One region of the Microbispora sp. NPDC088329 genome, then DNA from elsewhere that is predicted to be linked to it. Evidence: riboswitches for the same ligand, from Rfam matches in the RefSeq annotation. Region 1 holds a riboswitch; the other holds the start of a gene.
What was found. Region 1 has a riboswitch for S-adenosylmethionine ahead of thrC (threonine synthase). Riboswitches for the same ligand answer to the same signal wherever they lie in the genome.
Positions count from the first base shown of each region.

Region 2: another riboswitch for S-adenosylmethionine. It lies ahead of AB0O28_RS28340 (aminotransferase class V-fold PLP-dependent enzyme); the one in region 1 lies ahead of thrC (threonine synthase).

Region 1 is NZ_JBFBIP010000013.1:22,039-29,520, reverse strand. It holds gene AB0O28_RS23410 (AAA family ATPase) at 1-99, shown strand, start outside; gene AB0O28_RS23405 (GNAT family N-acetyltransferase) at 96-524, shown strand; gene groL (chaperonin GroEL) at 602-2,224, opposite strand; gene AB0O28_RS23395 (cold-shock protein) at 2,891-3,091, opposite strand; gene AB0O28_RS23390 (MoaD/ThiS family protein) at 3,347-3,622, opposite strand; gene thrC (threonine synthase) at 3,668-4,930, opposite strand; SAM riboswitch class I at 4,945-5,084, opposite strand; gene AB0O28_RS23380 (RNA polymerase sigma factor) at 5,224-5,775, opposite strand; gene AB0O28_RS23375 (trehalose-6-phosphate synthase) at 5,879-7,303, shown strand; gene AB0O28_RS23370 (MFS transporter) at 7,389-7,482, shown strand, end outside.
Region 2 is NZ_JBFBIP010000018.1:15,151-22,632, reverse strand. It holds gene AB0O28_RS28345 (NADH-quinone oxidoreductase subunit D) at 1-1,110, opposite strand, end outside; gene AB0O28_RS28340 (aminotransferase class V-fold PLP-dependent enzyme) at 1,312-2,616, opposite strand; SAM riboswitch class IV at 2,660-2,775, opposite strand; gene AB0O28_RS28335 (pentapeptide repeat-containing protein) at 2,836-3,513, opposite strand; gene AB0O28_RS28330 (cytochrome P450) at 3,582-4,781, shown strand; gene AB0O28_RS28325 (antibiotic biosynthesis monooxygenase) at 4,761-5,081, opposite strand; gene AB0O28_RS28320 (SAM-dependent methyltransferase) at 5,078-6,058, opposite strand; gene AB0O28_RS28315 (DUF2520 domain-containing protein) at 6,219-7,109, shown strand; gene panC (pantoate--beta-alanine ligase) at 7,100-7,482, shown strand, end outside.

The DNA of each region.
Region 1 (7,482 bases):
GAGGAGCGCGGCCTCGCCCGCCTCTACGTGGTTCTCACCCGGGCCGTGACCTCCCTGGCCATCCTGCACAGCCGCGAGCTGCCCGAGGAGCTGCGATGAACGCACCGGACGTACGAATCCGCAACGGCGTCTCCGAGGACGTCGAGACCGTCCTGCGGTTCTGGCGTGAGGCCGCCGAGAACACCGACAGGCACGACGACGCCGGCAAGGTCGTGGCTCTGATCGAGCGCGATCCCGAGGCGCTGCTGATCGCCGAGATCGACGGCCGCATGGTCGGCACGCTCATCGCCGGATGGGACGGCTGGCGGGCCCACCTCTACCGGCTCGCCGTGGACCCCGCCCACCGGCGCATGGGCATCGGTTCACGGTTGATCGAAGCCGCGGAGGAGCGGTTCCGGGCGTTCGGCGCGTTCCGCGCGGACGCGATGGTCCTGCACGACAACGCCCTGGCGCACCACGCCTGGACGGCGGCGGGATACGCGATGCAGACCGACTGCGCCCGCTGGGTCAGGCGCCTCACCTGAGCCTGGGGCGAAAACGGGAAAGGGCGGCTCCCCCGAGGGGGAACCGCCCTTCCGCTGAGACGAAGCAGGCAGATGGATCAGAAGTCCATGTCGCCGCCGCCGGGCATGGCGGGGGCCTTCTCCTTCTCGGGCTTCTCGGCGATGACGGCCTCGGTGGTCAGGAACAGCGCCGCGATGGACGCCGCGTTCTGCAGCGCCGAGCGGGTGACCTTGGCCGGGTCGATGATGCCGGACTCGAACATGTTGACGTACTCGCCGGTCGCGGCGTTGAGGCCCTCACCAGCCGGGAGGTTGCGGACCTTCTCCACCACGACGCCGCCCTCGAGGCCGGCGTTGACGGCGATCTGCTTCAGCGGCTCCTCGAGGGCCTTGCGGACGATGGCGGCACCGGTGGCCTCGTCGCCGTTGACCTCGAGCTTGTCGAACGCGTTGGCGCCGGCCTGCAGCAGGGCCACGCCACCGCCGGGGACGATGCCCTCCTCGACCGCGGCCTTGGCGTTGCGGACGGCGTCCTCGATGCGGTGCTTGCGCTCCTTGAGCTCGACCTCGGTGGCCGCGCCGGCCTTGATGACGGCGACGCCGCCGGCCAGCTTGGCGAGGCGCTCCTGGAGCTTCTCGCGGTCGTAGTCGGAGTCGGTGCGCTCGATCTCGGCGCGGATCTCGTTGACCCGGCCGGCGATCTGCTCGGCGTCACCGGCGCCGTCGACGATCGTGGTCTCGTCCTTGGTGATGACGACCTTGCGGGCGCGGCCGAGCAGGTCGAGAGTGGCGTTCTCGAGCTTGAGGCCGACCTCCTCGGAGATGACCTGGCCACCGGTGAGGGTGGCGATGTCGCCCAGCATGGCCTTACGGCGGTCGCCGAAGCCCGGAGCCTTGACGGCCACGGACTTGAACAGGCCGCGGATCTTGTTGACGACCAGGGTGGCCAGGGCCTCACCCTCGACGTCCTCGGCGATGATGACCAGCGGCTTTCCGGACTGCACGACCTTGTCGAGCAGCGGCAGCAGGTCCTTGTTCGCCGAGACCTTGGAGTTGACGATCAGGATGTAGGGGTCCTCGAAGACCGCCTCCATGCGCTCCGGGTCGGTCACGAAGTAGCCGGACACGTAGCCCTTGTCGAAGCGCATGCCCTCGGTGAGCTCGAGCTCCAGGCCGAAGGTGTTGCTCTCCTCGACGGTGATGACGCCTTCCTTGCCCACCTTGTCCATCGCCTCGGCGATGAGGGCGCCGATCTCGGTGTCGGCGGCGGAGATGGAGGCGGTGGAGGCGATCTGCTCCTTGGTCTCCACGTCCTTGGCGAGCTTCGACAGCTCCTCGCTGACGCGCTCGACCGCGGCCTCGATGCCCTTCTTCAGCGCCATCGGGTTGGCGCCGGCGGCCACGTTGCGCAGACCCTCGCGTACCAGCGCCTGGGCGAGCACGGTAGCCGTCGTGGTGCCGTCACCGGCGACGTCGTCGGTCTTCTTGGCGACTTCCTTGACGAGCTCGGCGCCGATCTTCTCCCACGGGTCCTCGAGCTCGATCTCCTTGGCGATCGAGACACCGTCGTTGGTGATCGTGGGGGCGCCCCACTTCTTCTCCAGCACGACGTTGCGGCCCTTGGGGCCGAGGGTCACCTTCACGGCGTCGGCGAGCTGGTTCATACCGCGCTCGAGACCGCGCCGGGCGTCCTCGTCAAACGCGATCATCTTGGCAGCCATTAGGCTAGACCTCCCAGTAGCAGGGTGTCTTCAACGGACCGAGCCGACGCCCGCGACGGCTTGGACCCGCTATCCCTGCGCGGGCCCCATCGCCCCGATCCCGGTTGTTGTCACTCTCGACCTCAGAGTGCCAAACAAGTATTTAGCACTCTCCCCCTGAGAGTGCAAGCGGAAGCCACTCTGACCAGCTTGGACGGTATGTCCAGAACAGCCCAGCAGGCCGCACCGAGCGAGCCGTCGGGGCGCGCCGCCGGTCTGGACTGAGGAGCTGCGCGGGAGCGAAGCGACCAAGCAGCGACGAGGGCCGCGTCCCCGGCGCGCCTCCGCCGGAAGTGAGCGCCCCGACGAGCGAAGCGGGGAACACCGAGCGAGCCGTCGGGGCGCGCCGGCGTCTGGACTGAGGAACGCGCGCAGCGAGGAACGAGCGAGCACGTGACGAGGGAAGACGCTGGGAGTGAGCGCCCCGACGAGCGAAGCGGGGAACACCGAGCGAGCCGTCGGGGCGCGCCGGCGTCTGGACTGAGGAGCTGCGCGGGAGCGAAGCGACCAAGCAGCGACGAGGGAAGACGGCGGGTGTGAGCGACCCGGCGAGCGAAGCGGGAAATACAGCGGAAGGCCCGGCTCGCGGGGGCCGCGAGCCGGGCCTTTCGATGGTCGTTGACGGGATCAGACGGCCCGAACGGCCTCCGCCTGTGGGCCCTTCTGACCCTGCGTGATGTCGAACTCAACCCGCTGACCCTGCTCGAGGGCCTTGTAGCCGTCCATCATGATTGCCGAGTAATGGACGAACACATCCTTCCCACCGTCTACCGCGATGAAGCCATAGCCCTTGTCCGCGTTAAACCATTTGACGGTGCCCTGCGCCACTTCCGACTCCTCTTGCTGGGCTGGGGACCACACCCAAGAAGCCCCCGGTTTCGTCGATCGTCCTCGACCATACCCGCGTCAAGGCGTAGGACAACAGAGTCAATCCGCAAACTACTACTTGGCGTTCGCTCAAAGCGGTACCGAAGAATATTCACTTTACCGGTGAATAGTTGAGAGCTGCACCTTTTGTCATAGCACCGTATGACTTCTTCACGGTAGAAGTGCACTTCAGGTGCTCAGCCCCGGTGCGGCGGCTCAGCCTCCGGCGACGGCGGGGATGACCGAAATCTGCACCCCGTCCGGGGTGGCGGTGTCGAGGCCGTCAACAAATCGGACGTCCTCTTCCCCAACGTAGACGTTGACAAAACGCCGAATCTTGCCCGTCTCGTCCAGGATGCGCCCGCCGATGCCGGGGTAGTCCGCGTCCAGCTTCTGCAGGACCTCGCGGAGCGTTCCCCCCTCTCCGCTCACCTCCGCGGCTCCGTTGGTGTACGTCCGGAGAATCGTCGGAATCCGTACGGAAACGCTCATTGTTCGCTCGCTTTCGTTGCTGCCGATGGGCCTTGTGAAACGCTTTCAGTTGGCGAATGCCGCACGGAACGCGTCGAGAGAGGGGCGGATGACGGCCGTGGGACGGGCGTGCTCGGCCACCGCGTCGAGCGTCTTGAGCCCGTCGCCGGTGTTCAGCACCACGGTCTCGGCGTCGGGGTCGAGGCGGCCCTCGCGCACCAGCTTGCGCAGCACGCCGACCGTGACGCCGCCCGCCGTCTCGGCGAAGACGCCCTCGGTCCTGGCCAGCAGGCGGATCGCCTCCACCACCTCCTGGTCGTTCACGTCCTCCACCGCGCCACCGGTCCGCCGGGCGATGTCGAGCACGTACGGCCCGTCCGCCGGGTTGCCGATCGCCAGGGACTTGGCGATGGTGTCGGGCCGCACCGGCTGCACCACGTCCTGCCCGGCCTTGAAGGCCCGGGAGACCGGCGAGCAGCCCTCGGCCTGGGCGCCGAAGATGCGGTAGGGCCGCTCCTCGACCAGCCCCAGCTTGATCAGCTCACGGAAGCCCTTGTCGATCTTGGTGAGCTGTGAGCCCGAGGCCACCGGGATGACGATCTGGTCGGGCAGCCGCCAGCCGAGCTGTTCGGCGATCTCGTACGCCAGCGTCTTGGAGCCCTCGGCGTAGTAAGGCCGGAGGTTGACGTTGACGAAGCCCCACTTCTCGCCCAGCTCGTCACCGATGAGCTCGGAGCAGAAGCGGTTCACCTCGTCGTAGGTGCCTTCGAGGGCGACCAGGCGGCCGCCGTACACCGCGGCCATGGTGACCTTGGCCGGCTCCAGGTCGGCGGGGATGAACACGCAGGAGTCCAGCCCGGCCCGGGCGGCCGCCGCACCCACCGCGCCGGCGAGGTTGCCGGTGGAGGAGCACGACAGGGTGTGGAAGCCGAAATTGCGCGCGGCCTCCAGCGCGATCGAGACGACCCGGTCCTTGAAGGAGTGCGTGGGGTTGCCGGAGTCGTCCTTGACGTGCAGCGACCGCAGCCCGAGCTCGGCCGCCAGCCTGTCGGCCTTCACGAGCTTGGTCCAGCCGGGCTGGAGGTTGGGCTTGGCCGCCACGTCGGCGGGGACGGGGAGCAGGGAGCGGTACCGCCAGATGTTCGCCGGGCCGGACTCGATGTCCTCCCGGCGGATCTCGCCGAACTCGTACGCCACCTCAAGTGGGCCGAAACACTCCGTACAGGCGAAGATCGGGCCGAGGTCATAGAGAGCGCCACACTCGCGGCACGAAAGACCGGTGGCGGGGCCGAACTCGACGGGGTTAGCGGCAGTGCTGGTGTGCGCCATGAAGCGAGGCCTTTCCCTCATCTTCGCTCGCGACCACCCTGGCCGCGAGCCGGAATTGGCACCTGTCCCGGCCGGGCCTCGTGGGCACGAGTACGACACCGGGGAGGTTGCCGGGGCTTCGCAGGGCCGGTCCCTCCACCCCTCTGGATGAGCATGTTCAGTTGTGAGACCTTCGCGAGAAGGTCCGTGAAGCGCCGCACCGTGCGGGCGAATCGCGCCGATCGCGGCACTAGCACTGTACCCCGGCGTCCCCTGTGTCCGTTCCGTCGTCTCAAATCATGAGACGATTTGTATCAGCCGTACGCCTCGCCAAGAGCGGTCTGCACGTACTTGCGTGCCTGGTGGATACGGGATTTGACCGTCCCGAGGGGGATCTTCAGCTGGTCGGCGACCTCCGCGTAGTCGAGCTGGCAGATGTCGCGCAGCACGAGCGCCTGAGCGAGGTCGGGCCGCTCGGCCTCAAGCGCCTCCATCGCGTCGAGCAGGTCGAGCCGCGACCCGGCGATGACGCTCACCCTCCGAGGATCGGGCCGCTGCTCGGGCAGCTCCTCCGCCTGCTCCGACGAGCGCCGCTTGAGCGTGCGGTAGGTGGTCCTCGCGCAGTTCACGGTCACGATGTGCAGCCAGGTGCTGAACTTGGCCCGCCCCTCGAACCTCGCGATGTTGCGCGCCACGGCGAGCAGCGTGTCCTGCGCGGCCTCCTCGGCGTCCTGCCGATACGGTAGAAGCCGCTCACAGTGCCGCAACACGTCGGGCTCGATGCGCCGCAGCAGTTCACCGAGCGCGCGATGGTCCCCCTGGGCAGCCGATCGGGCCAGGTCCTCGGTCGTGTCGTCCAGTGCCATGCCGTATTCAGCCCTCCCGCGATCGGTTGACATCCTATTGACGGAGGTCGGCTTTTATTAATCTTCCGGCATGCGCGCCCGCTCTGATCGAGGGAACCCCAAGATGAGCAGCACCGTTCTGATCGCGTCCAACCGGGGCCCGGTGTCCTTCACGCTGTCGGACGACGGCGGCCTGACCATGCGCAGGGGCGGGGGCGGGCTCGTCTCCGGCCTGTCCGAGGTGGTCAGGGACACCGACGTCCTGTGGGTCTGCGCGGCGCTGTCGGACGGCGACCGGGGCGCGGTGCGCCAGGCGCCCGGCGGGCGGCTCGACCGGGCCTTCGAGACGGGGCCGATCCGCATGCTGGACATCCCGCCCGCGGTCTTCCACCGGGCCTACAACGCCGTGGCCAACTCGACCCTCTGGTTCGTCAACCACCTGCTTTACAACACGCCCTTCGCCCCCGAGTTCGGCACGCGCTTCCGCCGGGAGTGGGAGTCGTACCGCACGTACAACGGCGCCTTCGCGCTGGCCCTGGCCGAGGAGGCGGCGCACCGCGCGCGTGTCATGGTGCAGGACTACCACCTGACGCTGACCCCGGCGATGCTCCGCGTGGAGCGGCCCGACCTGCGCATCGCCCACTTCTCGCACACGCCCTGGGCGCCACCCGAGTACTTCGCGCTGCTGCCCGGGGACGTCATGGCGGAGGTGCTGACCGGCATCCTCGGCGCCGATCACGCCGGGTTCCTCACCGCGCGCTGGGCCCGCGCCTTCATGGACTGCTGTGAGACGCTGCTCGGGGCCCGGGTGGACCGCGACGCCCGTACGGTGACGTTCGACGGGCGCACCACCCGGATCGGCGTCCACGCGCTCGGGGTGAACGGCGAGACGCTGCGGGCGCGGGCGGCCGAGCCGGACGTCGAGTCGCACATGACCGCGATCAGGGACCACGTCGGCGACCGCAAGCTGATCGTGCGCATCGACCGCACCGAGCTGTCCAAGAACATCGTGCGCGGCCTGCGGGCCTATCAGGAGTTCCTCGCCGCCCACCCCGAGTGGCACGGCCGAGTCGTCCATCTCGCGTTCGCCTACCCCTCACGGCACGACCTGCCGGAGTACCGCGAGTACACGGCGGCCGTGCAGCGCTGCGCGAAGGAGATCGAGGACGAGTACGCCACCGAGGACTGGGATCCGCTGATCCTCAACGTGAACGACGACTACCCGCGCTCACTTGCCGCCTATCGGCTCGCCGACGTGCTGCTCGTCAACCCGATCAGGGACGGCATGAACCTGGTGGCCAAGGAGGGCCCGATCCTGTCGCCCCGGTGCGCGCTGGTGCTGTCCCGGGAGGCGGGCGCGGCGGCCGAGCTGGGGGCCGACTCGTTGCTGGTCAACCCCTACGACGTGTCCGGCACGGCGGCGGCGCTGCACGAGGCGCTGACGCTGCCGGAGCAGGAGCGGCTCACCCGCGGGCTGCGGCTGCGGGAGGCCGCGACCGCCCTGCCGCCCCAGCGTTGGTTCGAGGACCAGCTCGCCGCGCTGCGCTGAGCTCCACTCCCGCGCAGCGCCGGCCGCCGCACCGGATGACCGGCTCTCGTCCGCGGATGATCCGTTGCGCTACCCTTTCCTGGTTTTGGACCGCAACATAAAGGTCACCAGAGACAGTCCCACCTGGTTGATCTACCTCCAGCTCGCCACCTTCGCCACCTACCTGTACGGCCTGTCGG
Region 2 (7,482 bases), on a different contig from region 1:
CAGCATCTCGCGCAGCACCTGGATGTTGTTGTAGGAGGCGCTGCGCAGCTTGAGCCGCCACGGCGTCTTCTCGCCCCGCGACACGAGGTAGTAGCCGTTCAGGCCGAGCGGGTTCTCCGTCCAGGCGTACGTGTGCCCCTCGGGCGCCTTCAGCACCTTCGGCAGCCGCTGGTTGATCGGCCCCGGCGGTAGGTGCCGCAGGCGCTCGACGCAGGCGTCGGCCAGTTCGAGGGAGACCTTGACCTGTTCGAGCAGCACCTGGAACCGGGCCTGACAGTCCCCGGCCGACCTGGTGACGACCTTCACCGGCAGCTCGCCGTACGCGAGGTAGGGCTCGTCGCGCCGCAGGTCGAAGTCGACGCCCGAGGCCCGCGCGATCGGGCCGCTCACGCCGTACTGCATGATCGTCTCGCGGTCGAGCACCCCGACGCCGCGGGTGCGCGCCAGGAAGATCTCGTTGCCGGCGATCAGCTCCTCGATGTCGGGCAGCCGCCGCCGCACGGCCGCCACGGCGGCGGTGACGCGGTCGAGCCAGCCCAGGGGCAGCTCCTCCTTCAGCCCGCCCACCCGGTTGAACATGTAATGCATGCGGCCGCCGGAGATCTCCTCCATGACGTGCTGCAGGGTCTCCCGCTCGCGGAAGGCGTAGAAGACCGGCGTGATCGCACCGAGCTCCAGGGGATAGCTGCCGAGGAACATCAGGTGGCTGAGCACGCGGTTGAGCTCGGCCAGCAGCGTCCTGGCCCACACCGCCCTGGGCGGGGGCTGCATGCCCAGCATGCGCTCGACCGCGAGCACGACGCCCAGCTCGTTGGCGAACGCCGACAGCCAGTCGTGCCGGTTGGCGAGCACGATGATCTGCCGGTAGTCGCGCACCTCGAACAGCTTCTCCGCGCCGCGGTGCATGTAGCCGACGATCGGCTCGGCGGCCGTGATGCGCTCGCCGTCGAGGACGAGCCGCAGCCGCAGCACGCCGTGGGTGGAGGGGTGTTGCGGGCCGATGTTGAGGATCATGTCCTCGGTGGCCAGCTCCCTCGGCTCGACGGCGTCGGCTCCCGCGCCGATCCCCACGATGCGTTCCCGGTGCGCGCCCTCCTGCTCGCTCGTCATGCCGTCCATGCTTTCACGCTCATCACGTGGGAGCGAAGACGGCGAAGGCATCAGACGAACTCGACCACCGTCTCGTGTCGACGGCAGCCTGCTGCTCGGCTGGGCAGGCCCCTCCGCTGCGCCTTCCCGTCAGCGAGAAGCCGACGGATGCCGCTTGATCGGGGATCTCATGGGCGAGACCCCCGACCTGACTTCGCTTCTTCAGGCGGCGGCGATCGCGCGTAGCGCCTCGACGAGGCGGTCGACGTGTTCCGTGGTCGTGCCGATGCCGATCGAGGCGCGTACGGCGCTCACCGTGCCGTCCGCGCAGCCGCCGTCCTCCCCGCCACCGTGCTCTCCGCCGCCGAGGAGGTGACGGACGAACGGGTGGGCGCAGAACTTGCCGTCCCTGACGCCGACGCCCCACTCGGCCGACAGCGCCTCGGCGACCTCGCGGGCCGTGCGGCCCTCGACGGCGAACGACACGATGCCGACGCGCGGGTGGTCCTGACCCCACAGCGACAGCTCGCGTACGCCGGGGATCGCGGCGAGCCCGGCGCGCAGGCGGGCGAGCAGCCGCTCCTCCTCCCGCACCAGCGCGGCCCAGCCGGTCGCGGTCAGCGCGTCGCAGGAGGCGGCGAGCGCGATCGCGCCGAGCACGTTGGGGGTGCCGGCCTCGTGCCGTGTCTCGGGGTCGTCGCTCCACTCGGTGGTCTCGCCCACGGCCCGTACGGCTCCGCCGCCGCGCAGATACGGATCGGCCGCGGCGAGCCAGTCGGAGCGGCCCACGAGCACCCCGGCGCCGAACGGGGCGTAGAGCTTGTGGCCGGAGAACGCCACATAGTCGAGGTCGAGCGCGGCGAGGTTGAGCCCGCGGTGGGGGACGAACTGGGCCGCGTCCACGGCGATCCGCGCACCGTGCCGGTGGGCGATGTGGGCCAGCCCGGCGATCGGCCACAGCTCGCCCGTGACGTTGGAGGCGGCGGTCACGACGAGCAGGGCCGGGCCCTCGATCGCGGCCAGCGCCTCGTCGGCCGCCCGGATCGCCTCGCCGGGGAAGGCGGGCGGCGCGAGCCGTACGGCGTCGGGCCACGGTAGCAGCGAGGCGTGGTGCTCGGTCTCGAACACGACGACGGTGGTGCCCTCGGGGAGGCTGCGGGCCAGCAGGTTCATGGCGTCGGTCGTGTTGCGCACGAAGACCAGCGCGTCATCGGGGCGGGCGCCGACGAAGGCCCGCACGGTGTGCCTGGCCTGCTCATACCTGGCCGTCGTGAGCTGCGAGGCGTAGCCCGCACCCCGGTGGACGCTGGAGTAGGCCGGCAGCGCCGCCGCGACGGCGGCGTTCACCGGCTCGAGACAGGGCGCGCTCGCCGCGTAGTCGAGGTTCGCGTACGGCACGAGCCTGCCGCCCCTGACGGGCACCTCCAGGTCGGCGCCCACGACGGCGGGCAGGCGCACGGAGGCGACATCGGGCTCGGAGATGCGGTCGACGGGCTGCTGGACGAAGGTGAGTGCGGACAACGCCATGCCTCCTGGGGTCGGGGACCCCGGCCATGGCATCGGAAGGCGGAGCCCGCGCTTGCCCGGCACACCTCGTGCCAGGCCCGGTCCTCACCCGGGGCACCCCGCCGCGAGCGCGAGGGTTGCCGGCCAGCAAGCCGGGGCTTGACGCTGGCACTCATGACCTGGACGGCACTATAACCCGGCACCGCCCCCCGCCCGCAAGTGCGGACGACTCAGGCGAAGTCAGCCGTTGTCGACCGTGACACCGAGGATGTGGGCGAACATCGGCGCGAGTTCCATCAGCTGGACGCCGCTGATGGTCGCGCCGTGCAGCGCGTCGTAACCGTCGGAGATGCCCAGGGACACGGCGCCGCGCAGGTCGACCCGGGACATGCGCGCCTTGTCGAACCGCACCCGTTCCAGCGTGGAGCCGGGAAAGGAGACACCGGTCAGCGTGGCGCCCATGAAGTCCACGTCGCGCAGCGTGCACTCGACGAACGAGACCTCACGGAGCTCGGCCGCGCGGAGGTTGACCGAGTCGAGCTTGCACCGATGGAAGGCCACGTGGTTCATCGCGGCCCCGGGCAGCGCCGTACCGGCCGGGGAGCTCGAGATGATCTCCGCGTCCGTCCAGGTGGACTCGGTCAGGTCACCGCCCACCCAGCGCACGCCGCTCAGCCAGACGTCGGAGAACCGGGTGCGCCGATAACGGCCGCCGGTGAAGGTGACCGAGGTGAACGCCGATTCGATGAATCGGGCATTGGAAGCGTCGGCGTCGTCGAACTCCTGCCCGTCGAACAGGACCGTGTCGTAGTCGCCGCCCTGGGCGAGACGGCCCTCGAACGGCTCGAGGTGATCGGCGTAGGGCAACTCGGTGAGTTCGCGGGGCTCTCTGCGGTGCTGTTCGCGGGGCTTCGGCATCGTCTCAACCTAGGACATGACGAGGCCGTACTCCCAGCTCAGGTCTTCAATCCCTATTGTTGTCCATTGTGAAGTTTGATCCCTGGAATCCCGAGTTCGTGGCGTACCCCTATGACGTCTATCGCGACCTGCGCGACAACGATCCGGTCAGCTTCTTCGAGCCGACGGGACAGTGGCTGATCGCCCGCCACGCGGATGTGAACGCGCTGCTGCGCGACCGGCGCCTCGGCCGGTCCTACCTGCACGTGGGCACGCACGAGGCGTTCGGTCGCGAGCCGGAGCCGGAGTTCCAGGAGCCGTTCTGGCGGGTGATCCGGGCCGGCATGCTCGACGTGGAGCCCCCGGTGCACACGCGGCTGCGCCGCCTGGTGTCCAAGGCGTTCACGCCCAGGATGGTCGAGTCGCTGCGTCCCCGCGTACGGAAGATCGCGACCCAGCTGACCGAGGGACTGGTCGAGCGCGGCGGCGGCGACCTGCTGGCGGAGGTGGCCGAGCCGCTGCCCGTCACCGTGATCGCGGAGATGCTGGGCGTGCCCGAGGCCGATCGCCACCTGCTGCGCCCCTGGTCGGCCGACATCTGCGGGATGTACGAGCTGAACCCCTCACTGGAGGTCCAGCACACGGCCGTTCGCGCGGCGACGGAGTTCGCGGAGTATCTGCGCGAGCTGGCCAGGGCGCGCAGGCAGCGGCCGGGCGACGACATGATCTCGGCACTCGCGCAGGTGGTGGACGACGGCGACCGGCTCACCGAGGACGAGCTGATCGGCACCTGCGTGCTGCTGCTCAACGCCGGGCACGAGGCCACGGTCAACGCCACCGGCAGCGGATGGTGGGCGCTGTTCCGCAACCCCGGCGAGCTGGAGCGGCTGCGCGCCGACCCCGGCCTGATGCCGACGGCGGTCGAGGAGCTGCTGCGCTACGACACCCCGGCGCAGATGTTCGAGCGATGGGTGCTGGAGGACGTCGAGGTCGGCGGGGTGACGATCCCCCGGGGGGTGGAGGTCGCGCTGCTGTTCGGCTCGGCCAACCGTGACCCCGGGGTCTTCGCCGACCCGGACCGTCTCGACCTCGGCCGGGTGGACAATCCGCACATCTCGTTCGGCGCGGGCATCCACTTCTGCCTCGGCGCACCGCTCGCGCGGGTCGAGATGACCGAGTCGTTCGGCGCCCTGCTGCGGCTGGCGCCCAGGCTGGAGCTCGCCGAGGAGCCCACGTGGAAGCCCAGCTACATCATGCGCGGCCTGGAGTCACTGAAGGTCACCGTCTGACACCGCCACCACGTGATGGGTGACCGTGGTGTCGTACCCGAGCAGGACGGCCTGGGCCCCGGGTTCGACGACGGCTGTGGCGGGGTCGGCCCCGGCGAAGCGGCCGATCGCGTCCATCGACTCCCACAGCGTCATGACCTGGAGCTCTACCCGGCCGTCGCCGGCGTCGCGCCGCAGCAGGTACGCGCCACGGTGCCCGTCCACGTCGCGCAGGGAGGGCAGGACCGCCCCGGTGAAATGCCGCTCGTAGCCGTCCGCGCCCTCCGGGGTCGCGCTCGCGCGCCAGATTCTCGCGATCACAACTTCTCCTCTCGTAGTCGTGACTGGCTGAGCCAGCCGAAGCCGCCGAGACCGGCCGGGTCGATGAGCTCGGCCTCCTGTGAGGCCCGGCCGAGCGCCCGTACGTACCCGGCGGGATCGGCGGACGCTTGCGCGATCGGCGGGCGGGCGCCGGTGACACCAAGCTCCCGCAGCGCCTCCCGCTGCGTGGTGAGCGCGGACACCTGCGCTCCCGCACGCTCGCCGGCCGCCGCGCAGGCGTCCAGCGCGACATGGGCGGTGACGTCGCACGACCCGTCCGGTGTGGCAGGCACCGGCGAGCCGTCGCGATATCCGCTGATCGTGCCGAGCGGGGGCCGCCTCCCGGCCAGATGAGCGTAGTCGACGGCGACCGCGGTGCCGCGTGACAGCCGCGTGATCACCGAGGCCCACGCCTCGTCGCGGGGACGGCCGATCTCGGCGCGTTCCCCCGGTGCGCGCAGCGGCCACCAGCGCTCCAGCCAGGCCAGATCCTCGGGGCCGGGAGCGGGCCCCGGCCGTTCGCCGCCGGTCGAGGTGTCCACGAGCAGCAGGCGCGGGCCGTCCGGGGTCATCTCGGCGATGTCGAGCGGCACGTTGTCCAGCCACTCGTTGGCGATCAACAGGCCGGTGACCCCGTGCGGGACCTCCGGCTCCCAGGCGACGTGAGGGTCGAGATCGCCGGGCCTGGGGGACAGGTCGACGGCCGTGACGCGCAGCCGCTGCGCGAGATCCGGCGGCACGGCCGCCCGCACCCGGGCGGCCAGCAGCCCGTTGCCGCTGCCCATGTCGACGAAGTCGACGGGATCGGGCCGGTTCAGGGCGGCGTCGACCCGCCGCAGCAGGCGCGACACCGCCTCGGCGAAGACCGGTGAGGCATGCACCGACGTGCGGAAATGCCGGTCGGGGCGCTCCCGCAGGTAGAAACCGCCGGTGCCGTAAAGCGCCCGCCGCATGGCCTCCCGCCAGGTGACCTCCACGAGGCTTCACGTTACCGACACGCCGGGGTCGTGACGAAAAGTAGTCACTTTCGTACTGATGGCTCAACATAAGCCCGGGAGAAACGGGACAAAATTCGACCGTTGGGCCACACCCGGGCCGGCCGGAGCGCCGCCGCTACGCTGAACCGAGGGAGGCGTCATGGACACAAGTGACCGCCCGGCGCGGCTCGCCGTGGGAGTGCTCGGCGCGGGACGCGTCGGTTCCGTGCTCGGAGCCGCGCTCATGCTCGCGGGTCATCGGGTGGTGGCCGCCAGCGGCGTGTCCGACGCGTCGGCGCGGCGGGCCGCCGACCGTCTCGGCCTGACGCTCAGCAGGCCGGACGAGGTCATCGCCCGGTCCGAGCTCGTGCTGCTGACCGTGCCGGACGACGTGCTGCCCGGCCTCGTGTCCGGGCTCGCCGCCACCGGCGCCGACCTGCGCGGCAAGCTGCTCGTGCACGCCAGCGGCGCGTACGGCCTGGGCGTGCTCGACCCCGCGGCCGAGGCGGGGGCGCTGCCGCTCGCGCTGCACCCGGTGATGACGTTCACCGGCAGGAGCGACGACCTGACCCGGCTCAACGGCTGCTCGTTCGGTGTCACCGCGCCGGACACGCTGCGGCCGGTCGCCGAGGCGCTGGTGATCGAGATGGGCGGCGAGCCGGTCTGGATCGCCGACCAGGACCGGCCGCTCTACCACGCCGCTCTGGCCGGCGCCGCGAACCACATGGTGACGCTCGTGGCCGAGTCGCAGGAACTGCTCGCGAAGATCGGCGTGGAGCATCCGGGCCGGATGCTCGGCCCGCTGCTGGGCGCGGCGCTCGACAACGTGCTGCGCCTCGGCATCAGCGGGCTCACCGGACCCGTCGTACGCGGCGACGCGGGCACCGTGCGCAAGCACGTCGACGCGCTCATCCTGGCCGCCCCCGAGGCCGCGGACGCGTACGTCGCCCTCGCGAGGCTCACCGCGGACCGGGCGCTCGCGGCGGGGCTGCTCAAGCCGGAGACGGCCGAACGCCTGCTGGACGCCCTGGGAGGAAACATATGGACCTGACCGTCGCCGCCGACCGTGCCGGCCTCGTCAAGGCGAAGGACGCGCTCGGCCCCGGGAGGATCGCCCTGGTCCCCACGATGGGGGCGCTCCACGAGGGCCACCGGTCGCTGGTGCGGCTGGCGCGCGAGCACGCCGATCACGTGATCGTGAGCGTGTTCGTCAATCCCCTGCAGTTCGGCCCCGGCGAGGACTTCTCCCGCTATCCCCGTACGTTCGACGCCGACCTCCGGGCATGCGAGGAGGAGGGCGTGCGCGTGGTCTTCGCGCCCTCGGCGGAGGACATGTACCTGCCGGACCGCCAGGTGGAGGTCTCGGCGGGCGGCATGGGCGGGGTGGTCGAGGGCGCCTTCCGGCCCGGCCACTTCGACGGCGT